2 regions of the Halomonas sp. PAMB 3264 genome follow, and region 2 is predicted to be linked to the other one. Evidence: predicted binding sites of a transcription regulator. Region 2 holds the regulator's gene; the other holds the start of a gene.

The links. Region 2 encodes sigma-54, which starts transcription at its own class of promoters, with help from an activator protein. Its sites were predicted from a motif close to TGGCACNNNNNTTGCTNT; they were not measured.
Region 1: glnA (glutamate--ammonia ligase) is a predicted target of sigma-54. The motif match lies at 1,654-1,671, and genes of this name have one in related genera.

Annotation. Positions count from the first base shown of each region.
Region 1 is NZ_CP134866.1:3,485,285-3,488,585, forward strand. It holds gene glnA (glutamate--ammonia ligase) at 16-1,422, opposite strand; gene RN347_RS15845 (hypothetical protein) at 2,032-2,337, shown strand; gene RN347_RS15850 (hypothetical protein) at 2,641-3,294, shown strand.
Region 2 is NZ_CP134866.1:1,593,186-1,605,564, forward strand. It holds gene rng (ribonuclease G) at 1-75, shown strand, start outside; gene RN347_RS07040 (AsmA-like C-terminal region-containing protein) at 75-3,914, shown strand; gene tldD (metalloprotease TldD) at 3,914-5,365, shown strand; gene yjgA (ribosome biogenesis factor YjgA) at 5,388-5,918, opposite strand; gene pmbA (metalloprotease PmbA) at 6,012-7,352, shown strand; gene RN347_RS07060 (hypothetical protein) at 7,427-7,966, opposite strand; gene RN347_RS07065 (HPr family phosphocarrier protein) at 8,039-8,308, opposite strand; gene rapZ (RNase adapter RapZ) at 8,364-9,278, opposite strand; gene RN347_RS07075 (PTS sugar transporter subunit IIA) at 9,375-9,845, opposite strand; gene hpf (ribosome hibernation-promoting factor, HPF/YfiA family) at 9,850-10,158, opposite strand; gene RN347_RS07085 (RNA polymerase factor sigma-54) at 10,240-11,652, opposite strand; gene lptB (LPS export ABC transporter ATP-binding protein) at 11,758-12,379, opposite strand, start outside.

The DNA.
Region 1 (3,301 bases), 1.8 Mb from region 2:
GAGGTGGGCCGCTGCTTAGCAGCTGTAGTACATGTCGAACTCGATCGGGTGTGTGGCCATGCGCATGCGCGTGACTTCTTCCATCTTCAGCTCGATGTAGGCATCGATCATGTCGTCGGTGAACACGCCACCTTCGGTCAGGAACGCGCGGTCGGCGTCGAGCGCTTCCAGCGCCTGATCCAGGCTGTTGGCGACGGTCGGTACGGCCTTGCCCTCTTCTGGCGGCAGGTCGTACAGGTTCTTGTCCATCGCGTCGCCCGGGTGGATCTTGTTCTTAATGCCGTCGATACCGGCCATCAGCATCGCCGCGAACGCCAGGTACGGGTTGGCAGTCGGGTCGGGGAAGCGAGTTTCGACACGCTTGCCTTTCGGGCTCGCGGTGTACGGAATGCGGATGGAGGCAGAGCGGTTACGCGCGCTGTAGGCGAGCATGACCGGCGCTTCGAAACCCGGCACCAGACGCTTGTAGGAGTTGGTCGAGGCGTTGGTGAAGGCGTTCAGGGCGCGAGCGTGCTTGATCACACCGCCGATGTAGTAAAGCGCCATTTCAGAAAGACCCGCGTACTCGTCGCCGGCGAACTGGTTTTCACCGTCTTTCCAGAACGACTGGTGCACGTGCATGCCCGAACCGTTATCGCCTACCAGCGGCTTCGGCATGAAGGTGGCGGTCTTGCCGTACGCGTGCGCCACGTTGTGGATCACGTACTTCATTTCCTGAACTTCGTCGGCCTTCTTCACCAGCGTGTTGAACTTCACGCCGATTTCGTTCTGGCCGGCGTTCGCTACTTCGTGGTGATGCACTTCGACGCTCTGGCCGATCGCTTCGAGGGTGTTACACATCGCGCCACGAATGTCGTGGAAGCTGTCGACCGGCGGCACCGGGAAGTAGCCGCCTTTAACGCGCGGGCGGTGACCGAGGTTGCCGCCTTCCACGTCGCTATCGGTCGCCCAGGCGCCCTCTTCAGAGCTGATCTTGAACATGGAGCCTTGGATATCGGTTTTCCAGTGCACCTGATCGAAGATGAAGAACTCGGGCTCCGGGCCGAAGAAGGCGGTATCGCCAAGGCCAGTGGACTCGAGGTAGGCTTCAGCGCGCTTGGCGATGGAGCGCGGGTCGCGATCGTAGCCCTGCATGGTGGCCGGCTCGATGATGTCGCAACGCAGGATGATGGTCGCGTCTTCGGTGAAGGGGTCGAGGAAGGCAGTGCCGTCTTCGGGACGCAGAATCATGTCGGATTCGTTGATGCCTTTCCAGCCTTCGATGGAGGAGCCATCGAACATTTGGCCGTTTTCAAAAAACTCTTCGTCGACGTCCCGTGCCGGTACGGTGACGTGCTGCTCTTTACCGCGCGTATCGGTGAAACGCAGATCTACCCACTTGACTTCATTTTCTTCGATTAGCGCGAGCGTCTTGGCTGACATACTGTTCTCCGTCTCCGGTATGAGCGTGGCTTAAAGCGTGTACTGTAAGCGATCGATTAAACGTATTGTTGAACAAAGCCGTCGTACGCAACGTGCGTAAGCCACGCCTTCGTTGTTTGTTCGCGTGATAGGCGCTGACTCCCGCCCTGACACCTGCGATTCAAGGTAAACCGGCTCTCGTTGTAGCACGCCCAAAAGCGTTTGCCTACGACGCCAGCCGTTGCCTTTTAGTAAGCATGTAGCGTGCCAACTTTGCACCAATATGGCATGCCCTATAACAAGACACTGTTTTGAAAAGTTTTTTCAATTTATTGGCGGTGCAACCTCGATGCATAACGCGGTTGGCTCGCTTCCAGCCTGCGCCCACAAAGCGAAAAACGCACCACAAACGATCACTCAGTTAAAATTTGAACCAAAAAAGTGCATAGCTGTTGATGAAATAGCCAGAACGAAACAATCAAACGCCTTTGCGCCTAAAAATGATGCGTGCCACCGCCTTTCGATAAGGCGATTCCACGGGGCCTCTCATGAAAAAGGCCACAGGTGGCCGATTGCCGACATTACAAACTACACTAAGCTCATCATTCACCCGGTAAAAGGACCCGCAGAATGCATCAACACATCGAATGGGACGACCCAGGCAAAACCAGCGTATCGGAATACTTCAAGAACGACCCGAACCACGACGCCCCCCGCCGCGGCGACATCCTCTCCGCCCGTTACCAAAACCGTATCGTGCGGGTGAAGGTGGAAACCTACCGGGAAGACGAAGGCGTCAGCGTTGGCAGCGTCGCCGCCATCCTTGACGCCCACGGCCACCGCTTCAAAACCCACGGCAAACTCAGCCTCGACGACATCGTCCGCCTGCCCGATGACAAGCGCGCGATAGAACACTGGGATGAGGACGAGAAGTAGCATCATTGCGTCACTAGACAATTGATACGCTCCATCGCATTGGACCGATGCGATGGAGCGACCGCCCACTGCCCCTTCCCTCCTCCTGCATATTCATTATGCAAATTCGAGTCTGCCCATCTGCTTCGCTTCGATCCCTTGAGTAATCCTGACGAACCGCGAACGCTCTTCCAACGATGTAAACGTTGGCATACTTTTCCAACCGGTCTGAGATCGAACCTGGAAAGGAAGCGTTTCAACCGTCGCTTTAGGCCGGGCGTGCTACGCTTAGCGTTACTTTTTCCTCCTTATAGGCTTTCGATCATGCGGCTACGTCTCTGGCTCTGCGCGTTTGCGTGCGCGTTCACTCTTCCCGCTTTTGCGCAGTCTTCCAGTGACTGGGCGGCCTATGACGACGTGTTCGAAAACGGCGCGCGTCAGGCGAATCTTTGGCAGTGGGGGTGGAGCGGCATCTACGCCACAAGCCTGGCGGTGAACGTTTACCAGTCGAGTGAGGCCAGCGATTCCGACGATCGGTTCGATGCACGGGTGGGCGCGGTGAAGTCCGCGCTGGCGCTGGGCGGCATGTTCACCGATCGTCAGCCGCACCCGGCGGCGCTGGCGCGCTACGAGCGCTTGAAAGCGAGCGGTGATTTGAGCGGCGTGCAGGCGCTGGGCCTCGAGCTTGCCCGCGCCGAGCGCGAGCGACGCGGCTGGGGCGCGCGGGTAGGGTCGCTGGTGGTAAACGGGCTGGCCGCCGGGGTGATCGCCGCCGACGGGCGCGGTGATGACGCGGCGCTCAACTTCGCCTCGGGCATGCTGGTCAACGAGCTGCAGATCTGGACGCAGCCGAATCAGGCGTCATCCGCCATCAATCGCTTTCAGCCGGCGCGGGTGTCGATGGGGCCGATCACGCTGGAAGGCGAGTACGCCATTACGCTGGCGCCGAACCAGGTCGGCGCGACCTGGCGCTACTGAGCCCTGG
Region 2 (12,379 bases):
TTCATCGACAAGACCATTCGCTTTCAGGTCGAGCAGCACTACTCACAGGAACAGTACGATATCGTGCTGATGTAATGACGCCAGTGGCTTATCTTCTACGCGGACTGCTGATGCTGGTAGCCGCGCTCCTTGCCCTGATTGCCGTGGCCCTTTTGGTGCTGCGGCTTTCGTTTAGCCAGGCCGACAGCCTGATTCCTAAGGTCGAGTCCCTGCTCGAGACCCACATCGGCGCGCCGGTCTCCATCGAGCATCTGTCGCTATCGCTCGAGCGAAACGATCTGGTACTGCGTTTGGAGGGGCTTACGGCCAGCACTGACCAGGCGCCGCTTTTAACGCTGCCGAGTGCTTACCTTCGCCTGGACACCTGGGCTTCGCTCAAGGCGTTTGCGCCGATTTTCAGCGATGCCCGGATAAGCGAACTCGACGTTCACCTCTACCAGCTCGACGATGGATCCTGGGGATGGCCCGACCCGGCAACGCTTCCGCTGCTGTTCGCCCAGGAGCCCAGCGTGGATCTCAACCGGATCGACCGCTGGACCGCGCTGGTGCTCAAGCAGCGGCTTTGGCTGCGCGATAGTCAGCTGACCCTGCACGGACGCGAGCAGACCCTGGCGCTGAACGCGCCGCGTTTGCTGCTCGGCGGTAGCGACGAGCTCGCCCGCTTCGAAGGTACGGTCAATATTCTCGATGCAGATACACCCGCTGACCAACGCGCCTTGCCTGCGCTAATCGTGCAGGCGGAAATGCAGCCGGGCCCCGGCGGGCCGAGCGACTTCTCCGCCGCGGTACAGCTGGAGCTTCAGCTCGATCATCTGGTGGCGCTTGGCGACGTGTTCCGCGCCGATCACATGCCTTACATCGAGCAGGCCGGCGGGTCGGTGCGGCTTTGGGGCGAGTGGTTCGGCGGCCGGCTCGATCGGGTGCGCGCCGGCGTCGGTATTCCCCAGCTGACGCTCAGACAGCAAGAGCAGTTCGCCGTTCTGCGCGATATTCAGGCCAGCGGCGAGTGGGAGCGCGACGGCGACGGCGGCGAGGCCTGGCTCAGCGGCGACGCCAAAAGCGTCGAGTGGGCGCAGCCGGACAACGTCAGCGAAGGCCCGGCACTGCCGCGCCATTGGTATTTGACCCACCAGCCTGGCCGCTGGGCACTGCGCACCAGCGCGTTTGAACTGGCCTCGCTGACGGCCTGGCGAGAGTACGCCTTTTTGCCCGAATCGCTGACTCGGGTATTGCAAACGCTTTCGCCCAGCGGCCAGGTGAAGGGGATTGCACTTGGTCAGCGTGACGGCCATTGGGGCGTGGACGTCGCACTCAACGATGTAAGCGTCGAGCCCTGGCAGCAGGCGCCGGGAGGCGGGCCGCTCGATGCCTGGGTACAGGCGCGGGACCGTCGCGGACGGGTAACGTTTTCAAGCGACGGTGACAGCCAGCTCAACTTTCCCGGCGTGTTCGCCGAGCCCATGGCGCTTCGCCACGCCCGCGGTATGGTGGAGTGGGTCTACGACGGGCCCAATACCATGGTCAGCGGCCGCGAGCTCGACATCGATTGGAACGGCGCCGAGATCACCGGGGGCTTTGGTTTGATCAACGGCCAGGGCCGCGGCCAGTTCGGCCTCAATATCGACTTTGCCAACGTCGACGCTATCGCCACGCCGCTGCCCCAGTGGCTCCCGGTGAAGGTGTTGGACGAGGGCCTTCTGGAGTGGCTTTCAAACGACGTGGGCGGGGTCGTGCCCAGCGGCTCGCTGCGGCTAGGGCTTCCTATTGGTGAAAACCGCTCGGGCAACCCGCCCACCGTGGCGTTGGCGCTCGATATCGAGCAGGGTTTCTTGCCGATCGGCGAGGGCTGGCCGATGATCGAGGACGTCGCTGGTCGGCTGAGCTTTAAAGGCCAGACGCTCAGCGCGCGCGTCGACCGCGCCCAGAGCCTGGGGGTCCAGGCGCGCGATGGCGAGGTGACGCTCGAGGATGACCACTTGGCGGTCGACGGCGAACTCGCCAGCAGCGCGGCCTCGATGATCGATTTCATTCAGGCCATACCGGAGGTCGACACGTTGTTTCTAAGCGATGTGCGCGCCAGCGGCGAGGTCGATGGCGACCTGCAGCTCACCCTTGAGCTGGACGAACCCGACACGCTCGCGCTCGACATCACGGCGCGTCCATCGCTTTCGCGGCTAAGTCACGCTGCTTTCGCGCAGGCCCCGCTGACCGACATCGGCGGCGAGCTGAACTGGCAGCAGCGCGGCGAGCGCTTCGCGCTTTTGGGTAACGCCCAGGGGCGACTGCTCGACGGGCCCGTTCGCGCCGACTTCGACGTGCCGGAAAGCGGTATTTCGCTTGGCGGCGTGGTCGATACCGGCGAGCTTTTCACCCTGGCCGGGGTGGACCGTCAGCGCACCAATACGCTGTTGAATGGCCGGGCTGACTGGAACGGTCACATTCGTCTGGAGCCCAGCATCTGGCTTGGGTTTCAAAGCGATCTGGTGGGCGTCGAAAGCCGCTTGCCCGCACCGTTCAACAAATCCCGCGGTACGCCCTGGCCGCTCGAGATCGAAGGCGATGTCGAAAGTGGCGCGCTACATGCTCGCCTGGGCGAGGTGGTCGAGGCTCGGCTGCGGCTAGGTGACGCCGTCGACGGGGCGGTGGCCATTGGCCGCGCCGCGACGCTACCCGAGGTGCCTCCCGGCGGCGGGCTTGCGCTCCAGGCAAATCTTGCACGGCTCAACGTGCTCGACTGGCAGCGTGCGCTCGCCCCGATTGCCGAGGGCGGCAGCCAACGCGATGGGCCGCCGGAAATTCCGCGCTTCGATACCCCGGTGAGTCTGATGCTCGATACGCCGTGTTTGAGCGCCAATCAGCGCTGCCTGGGGGCGCTCAGCCTGTCGGCGCAGCTGGCCGATCAAGCGCTCGATGCCCGTGTTGGCGGCGATATCGTCTCCGGCCGGGTGGCGTATCAGCCAGCGCTTGAGCGGCCTCTGGACATTACCGTGGCCTCGCTCGACGCCGACCGGCTGGTGGGGCTTTCGCTGGGCAGTGAATCTGCTCCGGCGCCGGACTCCTGGCTTGCGGCGGTCGAGACCTCGCCGCCCGAGGTGTTCAGCGCCCCGGCCTGGCTTGGTGATGTGCCCAACGGACGCTTGAGGCTTGCCGAAGTCAGCCTTCATGATCACCGCATCGGCCCGCTCACCGCTTACTGGCAAACCGGGGAGCGACGCTTTGCGCTGTCGCCGGTAGGGCTTACGCTGGGCGAGCTGTCGTTGACCGGCGAGCTTTTCTGGCAGGATCACCAGACCCGGGCGGATATCGCCGTGCGCGGTGGGGACCTTGGCACCGCGCTCGAGGAGCTCGGTCAGCCGGTGCCGATGACTAGTCGCGTGACGCGCGCTAACGCGTCGCTCGAATGGTTGGGGGCGCCCTGGCAGGTCGATCTGGCCCGCGCCACCGGCGAGCTCGATACCGATATTCGTGACGGCCGCTTTTTATCGATGAACTCGCCCTCTGCAAAGCTCGTCGGGCTCTTGAATTTCGACAACCTGCTGCGTCGTTTACGGCTCGATTTTACCGACATCACCGGCGAAGGCATGGCCTTCGATCGTCTCAAAGGCAGTGCAACGGTCGCCGGTGGGCGTTTAACGCTTCGCGAACCCTTGCAAATCGAAGCGCCGGCCGCCACGTTAAGATTCAATGGACATGTTAACCTGCTCCAACGCGAACTCGACCAGCATCTTGGCGTCACACTGCCCGTTAGCCAGACGCTCCCCATCGCCGCGCTCGCGGTGGGCGCGCCGGTGGCGGGCGCGGCGCTGTTCGTTGCCGACCAGCTATTTGGCGAGACGCTAAACCGAGCGACCACTTTACATTTTCGCGTGCAGGGTCCCTGGACCTCGCCGCGCGTTACGCTAAAAGGCCCCTAATGACCGCACACACGAGTGATTTGGATTTTGCCGCCTCTATCCTGTTGACGCCCGGGGGGCTGGATTTACAGGCGTTGGACACCGGGCTCGACGTCGCGCTTGGCGCCGGGGTCGACTACGCGGATCTCTACTTTCAGCGCACCTGGCAGGAGGGCTGGGTGCTGGAAGATGGGCGCGTGAAAGAGGCCAGCTACAATATCGACGGTGGCGTAGGCGTACGTTCTCTAGCCGGTGAGAAGACCGGCTTCGCCTACTCCAATCAGATCAACGCCAACGCCCTGCTGGATACCGGGCGTACCGCGGCGGGCATCGTGCGCAGCGGCCAAAAGCGCGCCGGCCAGCCGGTAGCGATGACTCATGCCGAGCACTTCTATGCCGGGATCGATCCGCTGGCGGGGCTTAGCGCTGAGGAGAAGGTGGCCATGTTGATGGAGGCCGACCGGGTAGCGCGGGCGGCGGATCCGAGTGTCAGCCAGGTCAGCGCTTCGCTTTCCGGCACTTATGAGGTGGTGCTGGTGCGGGCAAGCGACGGCACGCTCGCCGCGGACATTCGTCCGCTGGTGCGCTTCAACGTCAGCGTGATTGCCTCCAAAAACGGCCGCCGCGAGCGCGGCGGCGCCGGCGGCGGTGGGCGCTACTCCATGGCCACGTTAAAAGAGCAGGGCGCGCCGGCGATTTACGCCAGGGAGGCGGTACGCCAGGCGCTGGTCAACCTGGAGGCCATCGATGCCCCAGCGGGTCAGATGCCGGTAGTGCTCGGTGCGGGCTGGCCGGGCATTTTGCTCCACGAAGCCGTCGGCCACGGCCTGGAAGGTGACTTCAACCGCAAGGGCAGCTCGGCGTTTTCCGGGCGCATGGGGCAGCAGGTCGCCGCCCGAGGCGTGACCGTGGTGGACGACGCGACGATCATGGACGGGCGCGGCTCGCTGAGCGTCGACGACGAAGGTACGCCTGGCCAGAATACGCCGTTGATCGAGGACGGTATTCTTACCGGCTACATGCAGGACAAGCTCAACGCACGGCTGATGGGCATGGCGCCGACCGGCAACGCGCGGCGCGAGTCGTTTGCCCACCTACCCATGCCGCGCATGACCAATACGGTGATGCTGGCCGGTCAGGACGACCCGGACGAGATCATCAAAAGCGTCAAGCGCGGCATCTACGCGGTGAGCTTTGGCGGCGGCCAGGTGGATATCACCTCGGGCAAGTTCGTGTTCTCGGCAAGCGAGGCCTACATGATCGAGGACGGCAAAATTACCGCGCCGGTCAAGGGGGCGACGCTGATCGGCAACGGCCCCGAGGCGATGGGGCGAGTGTCGATGATCGGCCACGACATGGCGATGGATACCGGCGTCGGCGTATGCGGCAAGGAAGGCCAGGGCGTGCCGGTTGGCGTGGGTCAGCCCACGCTCAAGCTCGACGAGCTGACCGTGGGCGGCACCCAGTCCTGACGCGCCTGGCGGTGAAAGAGGATTAGAGAACGAGCGTTTCGCGAAGGTGTTTGAAAAGCTTGCGGGCGCTGGCCGGCGGCTTTTCCTGCTCACGCTCCTTTTGAGCGTTGCGAACGAGCTGGCGAATGGCCTGGCGATCCGCGGTGGGGTGCTCCGCCATGAACGCATCGACCGCCGGGTCGCCTTCGTCGATCAGCCGGTCGCGCCACTTTTCGAGGCGGTGAAAGGCGTGATCGCGCTGGTTCTTCTCCGCTTCAATGGCGTCGAACACCGCCTGAATCGCGTTCAGATCCTCCTTGCGCACCAGCTTGCCTACGTACTGCATGTGGCGCCGGCGACCTTCATGGGAGCGAATGCGCGAGGTTTCATCGATGGCGGCGAGCATGTCGTCGGAGAGCGGAAAGCGCGCGCGCTCGGCGGGCCTCATCGCAATCAGCGTTTCGCCCAGCGCCTGCAGCTCGTGCATTTCGCGCTTGAGCTGGGATTTGCTGGGCCGCTCCGGGGCGTCGTCGAGCTCATCGAAAGACTCGACCGCAGGGCGTTTTTTAGGCATACGTCACTCACTTGATAGATTTGTCGCCGGCTAGTATATCAGCTGCGACCCTTACATTGATCCGCCCGCGACAGCGGCGATAAGGAGAACGTTATGGCACAGGCATTCGACGCGGCCGCGCAGCAGCAGGAGCTCGTCGCGCGGGCCGAAGAGGCGCTGGCGCTGGCCAAAAAGCTGGGCGCCGACCAGGCCGAGGTAGGCGCCAGCGTCGACCAGGGACTGTCGGTGAGCGTACGCCTGGGTGAGGTCGAAACCGTCGAGCTTTCCCGGGATCAAGGCATCGCGGTGACGCTTTACGTGGGCAGCCGCAAGGGCAGCGCGTCCTCCAGTGACGCGAGTTCCGCCTCGATCAAGGCGGCAGTCGAGAAGGCGCTGTCGATTGCGCGCTATACCGGTGAGGACCCGGCGGCCGGACTCGCCGAGGCCTCCCTGATGGCCACCCACCTGCCTGATCTCGACGTGCATCACCCCTGGGCGCTGGATACCGAGCGCGCCACGGAGCTCGCGCTTGCCTGCGAGCGCGCCGGGAGCGAGGTGGCCGGCATTCATCAGTCCGAAGGCGCCTCGCTTTCAAGCGGCGAGGGTGTGCGGGTGTACGCCAATAGCCACGGTTTCGTAGGCACGCAAAAGGGCAGCAGTCACTCGCTCTCCTGCATGCTGATCGCCCAGGATGAGCAGGGCATGCAGCGCGATTTTGATTACACCAGCGCCCGCGACCCGCGGGCGCTGAGAGACCCACAAAGCGTGGGGCGCGAAGCGGCCAGGCGTACCCTGCGCCGGCTGGGCGCCAAACGCCCGCCGACCGGCACGTTCCCGGTGCTGTTCGACCCGTCTCTGGCATCCGGGCTGGTGGGGCATCTCATGGGAGCGCTGGCCGGCGGCGCGCTCTACCGCGAGGCCTCTTTTTTGTGCGACAAGCTGGGCGAGCCGCTGTTTCCCGAGTGGTTCAACCTCGAGGAGCGCCCGCTGGAAGTCGGCGCCATGGCAAGCTCGCCCTTCGACGGTGAAGGCGTGCAGACGCGCCACAACCGCTTTATCGAAGATGGGCGCATCGCAAGCTATATGCTCTCGTCCTACAGCGCCCGGCGCCTTGGCATGACCACGACCGGCAATGCGGGCGGGGCGCGCAACATCCGCCTCGAAGCGCCGCAGGAAAGCCTGGAGTCACTGCTGGCGCGCATGGGGCGCGGCGTGCTGGTGACCGAACTGATGGGCCAGGGCGTGAACAGCGTAACCGGCGACTACTCCCGCGGCGCTGCAGGTTTTTGGGTCGAGAACGGCCAGATCCAGTATCCGGTCGAGGAGTTCACCATCGCGGGTAATCTGATGACGATGTTCAAGGGCCTCCAGGCACTGGGCGACGACATCGATACCCGGGGCAGTATCCACACGGGAAGCTGGCTGGTCGACGCCATGACCGTCGCCGGCGACTAAACGCGCAACACGTACGATAGCCCGCGACGGCTCGAACTGCGTCGCGGGTTTTTTTATGGGTAGCGTTTTTCAAATTAGCTTTTGGGGCGGTACTGGGCGTCCAGGTTCAGGCGCTCGAGCAGACGCTCGAACAAAAAGTACTCGGGCCCGGCGAGCGAGCGACTCAGGCAGTCCAGATACTCCCGGCGTGGGTAGCGCCGCCAGCGCGGCAGCTTGTAAGCGTCGAGGTCGATGGCCACCATGCGGCCCTCATGGACCAGAAAATTCTCGGTGTGCAGGCCGCGACAGTGAATGCCCTCGTGATCAAACGCGGCCAGCGCGTCCAGATACTGCTCCTGTAGATTTGGGGAGTCGAGAATGTGGGCCCTGAGCGGCTCACCGTGGACGTTGTCGGTGACCAATCGGTAAGGGCGAGTCTCGACGATGCGCGGCGTGGCGATACCGAGCGCCTCCAGGCGCGCGGCGACCAGGGCGAAGTTGTGCCCAGGGTAGGGGCGAATGCGCGTTAGATAGCGCAGCCGGTCGAAGGCCTTGGGATGAAAGGTTTTGATGAAATGATCGCGGGCCGGGTCGAAATGGACCCGGGAGTACTTGCCGGTCTGAATGAGCTGCATGATGGGGCCCGATAGATGAGCATCGGCCGCTGAGAACCGATCGATGAAAAGGCGTAGCGCCCTGGACGGGGATCAGGCGTCCTCGTCGAAGCGCGCCTCGAACAGCGCCTGTAGGGCGTCCAGCGCCGCCTCGGCGTCGTCGCCCGTGGCCTCTACAACGAGCTCGGTGCCGCAGGGTGCGGCCAGCATCAAAAGTGACATGATATTGGCGGCATCGGCTTTCTGGGTCTGCCGGTAGACGTGCACGCTTGCCTCGAAACGCTGCGCGCAGGTTACGAGTTTGGTGGCGGCGCGAGCGTGCAGGCCGCGCTGATTGGTCAGTGTCAAACGTCTTTCTGGCACCTGTTTCCCTGTTTTCCGCTCGTTGCTTATGGTGGTGCTGATCCCGGCCTCTGCGTTACGCCGTTGATCGGTCGTCAACAGCGTTTGAGCCGCTCGTGGCGTCGAGGCTAAAGTGAAGGCCCAGTTCCCGGTGGCGCACTTGAACACCCCCGCGCGAGGCGAGCAGATCCTGCGCCAGCCGGTCGACCATGTAGACCGAGCGGTGCTGGCCGCCGGTGCAGCCAATCGCGACGGTCATGTAGCTACGCTGGCTATTCTGATAGGCGGGCAGCCACTTCTCGAGCCAATCGAGAATGTCCTGGCGCATATCACCGACCACCGGGTAGCTCTCCAGAAAACCGACGATCGCGTCGTCGCGACCGGTGTGGGGGCGTAGCGTCGGGTCCCAGTAGGGGTTGGGCAGGCAGCGAATGTCGAAGACGATATCGGCGTCCAGCGGCACGCCACGCTTGTAGCCGAAGGACTCGAGCGTGAGCGTAAGCTGGCTTTGGCGCTGGTGCCCCAGCTGGTCGGTGATGCGTCGGCGCAGATCGTGCACCGTGAGCCGCGAAGTGTCGATCATCAGATCCGCCAGCTCGCGAATGCCGAACAGCGTCTGCTCCTCCTGGGAAATCGCCTCTTCCAGCGTCATGTCGCTGTCGCGGGTGAGCGGATGGCGCCGACGAGTGGCGGAGTAGCGCTCGAGCAGCGTGCGCGCGTCGGTGGTCAGATAAATGACCTGAACGCGGGTGCTGCCGTTTTTGATGTCCTGGAGCAGCGCAGGGAAGCGTTCAAGCGCGGTGGGCAGATTGCGTGCATCGATGCTCACCGCCAGGTGCGTGCGCTCACCGTGCTGGCCAAGCTCTTCGACCAGCGAGCCCAAAAGCATTGCCGGCAGGTTGTCGATGGCGTAGTAGCCCAAATCTTCCAGCGCCTGAAGCGCAATGGACTTCCCCGACCCGGAGCGGCCGCTGATGATCACAAGTTGCATCGTGTCTCTCTTCGGTCAGTGAGCGCTCTTATCGGCACACGCCTGTACGTAAGCGCGATTGCGATTGAAGGGCCGGGAAAAGCGAAGGTGGTGGGCTTACCCCTGCGCCTGCTCGCGAATGCGGGCGGTGACCAGCTCTAAAAGCTCGCGCTGGCTTTCACACTTTCGAAACTGCGCGCGGGTCGTGGCGTCGTTCATAATGGTGGCGACCTGGCCCAAAAGCGCCAGATGCGTGTCGTCCGCCTCTTCCGGTACCAGCAGCACGAACACCAGATCCACCGGATCGCCATCGATGGCGTCGAAGTCGACGGGTTCGGCGAGCTTTAGAAAGCCGGCGATCGGCGCGCTGCAGTGCGGACTTCGGGCGTGGGGAATCGCGACCCCATTGCCGATGCCGGTACTGCCAAGGCGCTCACGACCGACCAGCCGGCTGAAAACTTCCTGACTATCCAGGCTCGGTGTGTTTTGAGCGATGAACGTGCTGAAGAACTCCAGCACCCGTTTTTTGCTGCCCCCGGGGACGTCGAACAGCACGCGCTCCGGGGGGAGTATGGTTTCCAGGGTCATCGAATTAACGCACGCCAGCGCCCTGGGCGCGGGCCTGTGCTTTTTCCTTGTGTTTTACCAGTTGGCGGTCGAGCTTGTCGGCCAGGGCGTCGATGGCGGCATACATATCATTGTCCTCGGCTTCGGCGTGTACGTCGGCGCCCGAAGCATGCAGCGTGCAGGCGGCCTGCTGACGCTCCTTTTCGATCGACAGCGTCACCTGCACGGTGGTGATGTTGTCGTAGTGGCGTTCGATACGCTCGAGTTTCTCGTTGACGTAGTCACGCAGGGCGTCTGTCAGTTCCAGGTGATGACCGGTAATGTTCACTTGCATCGACGTACTCCTAATCCAGGACTGTCCTTCGATTGTAACCCTTTTTCCGCCATTGCAAAGCCCTGCCGGCAAGTTTCCCGTTTAACGTAAACGGCGCCGCTCGCTGGAGGAGGGAATGCCCATCGCTTCGCGGTATTTGGCCACGGTGCGCCTGGCCACGTTGATGCCGTTGGCCTCGAGTAGCGTGACCAAATGGCTGTCCGATAGCGGCTTGCCTGGCGTTTCGTCTTGAATCAGTTTTTTGAGCCGGGCGCGGATCGCGGTGCTGGAGTGGCTGTCGCCGCCATCCTGACCGCTCACCTGGCTCGAGAAAAAGTACTTGAGCTCGAATACGCCGCGGGGCGTGTGAATATATTTTTGCGTCGTGACCCGCGAGATCGTCGACTCGTGCATCTCCACCGCTTCGGCGATATCGGCGAGAATCAACGGTTTCATCGCTTCTTCGCCGCGCTCCAGAAAACCGATCTGGCGAGCGATGATTTCGCGGCCAACGCGCAAAAGCGTGTCGTTTCGACTCGACAGGCTCTTGATCAGCCAGCGCGCCTCCTGCAGGTGTTCTTTCAAGAACTGATTGTCCTGGCTCTTGTCGGCGCGTTTGATGAGGCTGGCGTAGTCCGGCTGAACGCGAAGCTTGGGCAGCGCCTCCGGATTGAGCTCGAGATGCCAGCCTTCCTGGTCGTGACGGACCACCAGATCCGGGGTGATGTAGCTTTGGTTGGTGGCACCAAAGGCGCTGCCCGGGCGCGGGTCGAGGCTTCGAATCAGCCGGACGACGTCGTCGAGCTGCTCGTCATCGAGGCTGAGGCGGCGTTTCAACAGGCGCAGGTCGTTCTTGCCCAGCGCTTCCAGAAACTGACGCACCAGGCGCCGGGCCTGCATCAGCAGCGGGGTATCGTCGGCAAGCGCTGCCAGCTGTAGCAGCAGACACTCGCGCAGATCGCGGGCGAACACGCCGGTGGGCTCGAACTGCTGCACGCGCAGCAGCACGTTTTCCACCTCCCGCTGGCTCAGGCCGTCCAGGCCCTGGGCCTTGAGGCCTTCGCGAATGTCGTTAAGCGGCTGGGTCAGGTAGCCGTTGGCATCCAGCGCGTCGATCAGGCTTTCGGCAATGGCATGGTCTCGTGGGCTGGTATCCGTCATCGCCAACTGCCACAACAGATGCCCCTGAAGGCTTTGGCCAGCGGCCTGGCGCTCGAAATCCGGGCCTTCGCCGCTGCCACCGGCGGCCATGTCCTGGTAGGTGTCGGACCATTCGCTGTCGGTGGCAAGCTCCTGGGGGATGCTCTCTTCCCACTCGGTTTCTGGCGTCTCCTGGGTTTTCTCTTCGCCGAATTCGTCTTCCTGCTCTAAAAGCGGGTTGGCGTCGAGCGCCTGCTGGATCTCCTGGCGCAGGTCCAACGTCGAGAGCTGCAGCAGGGCGATCGCCTGCTGCAGCTGCGGTGTCATGGTCAGCTGCGTACCGACGCGCAGCTGTAGAGAAGCTTTCATGACCATCGAAGAACCACTCGTTACTCGTAAAGCTCCACACTAGAGCGAGACGGGGTTCGACGCAAGTGCAATAAATATGCCACTACCCGGAAATTTATGGTTGTCACCGGGTTAGAGACGAAAATCTGCGCCCAGATAGACCTCGCGCACCTTTTGATCGCCAAGGATGGCGTCGGCGTCGCCACTTGCGATGATATGGCCGTCGCCGACGATATAGGCAATGTCGCAGATATCCAGCGTTTCCCGGACGTTGTGGTCGGTGATCAACACGCCGATATGGCGCGCCTTGAGCGCAAGGATGATCGACTTGATCTCGCCGACGGAAATTGGATCCACCCCGGCGAAGGGTTCGTCGAGCAGGATGAAGGCCGGGTCAGTGGCCAGCGACCGGGCGATTTCCACGCGGCGGCGCTCGCCACCGGAGAGGCTCATCCCCAGGTTGTCGCGAATGTGGGTGATGTGAAAATCTTCCAGCAGCTGCTCCAGGCGCGCCTGGCGGGCAGGGCGGTCCAGCTCCTTGCGCGTCTCCAGAATGGCCATGATGTTGTCGGCCACCGAGAGCTTTCTAAAGATCGATGCCTCCTGGGGCAGATAGCCGATGCCGGCGATGGCGCGCTCGTGCATCGGTGCCCGGGTCAAATCCAGCTCGTCGATACCTACGCTTCCGGCATCCGCCTTGACCAGCCCCACGATCATGTAAAACGAGGTCGTCTTGCCCGCCCCGTTAGGGCCA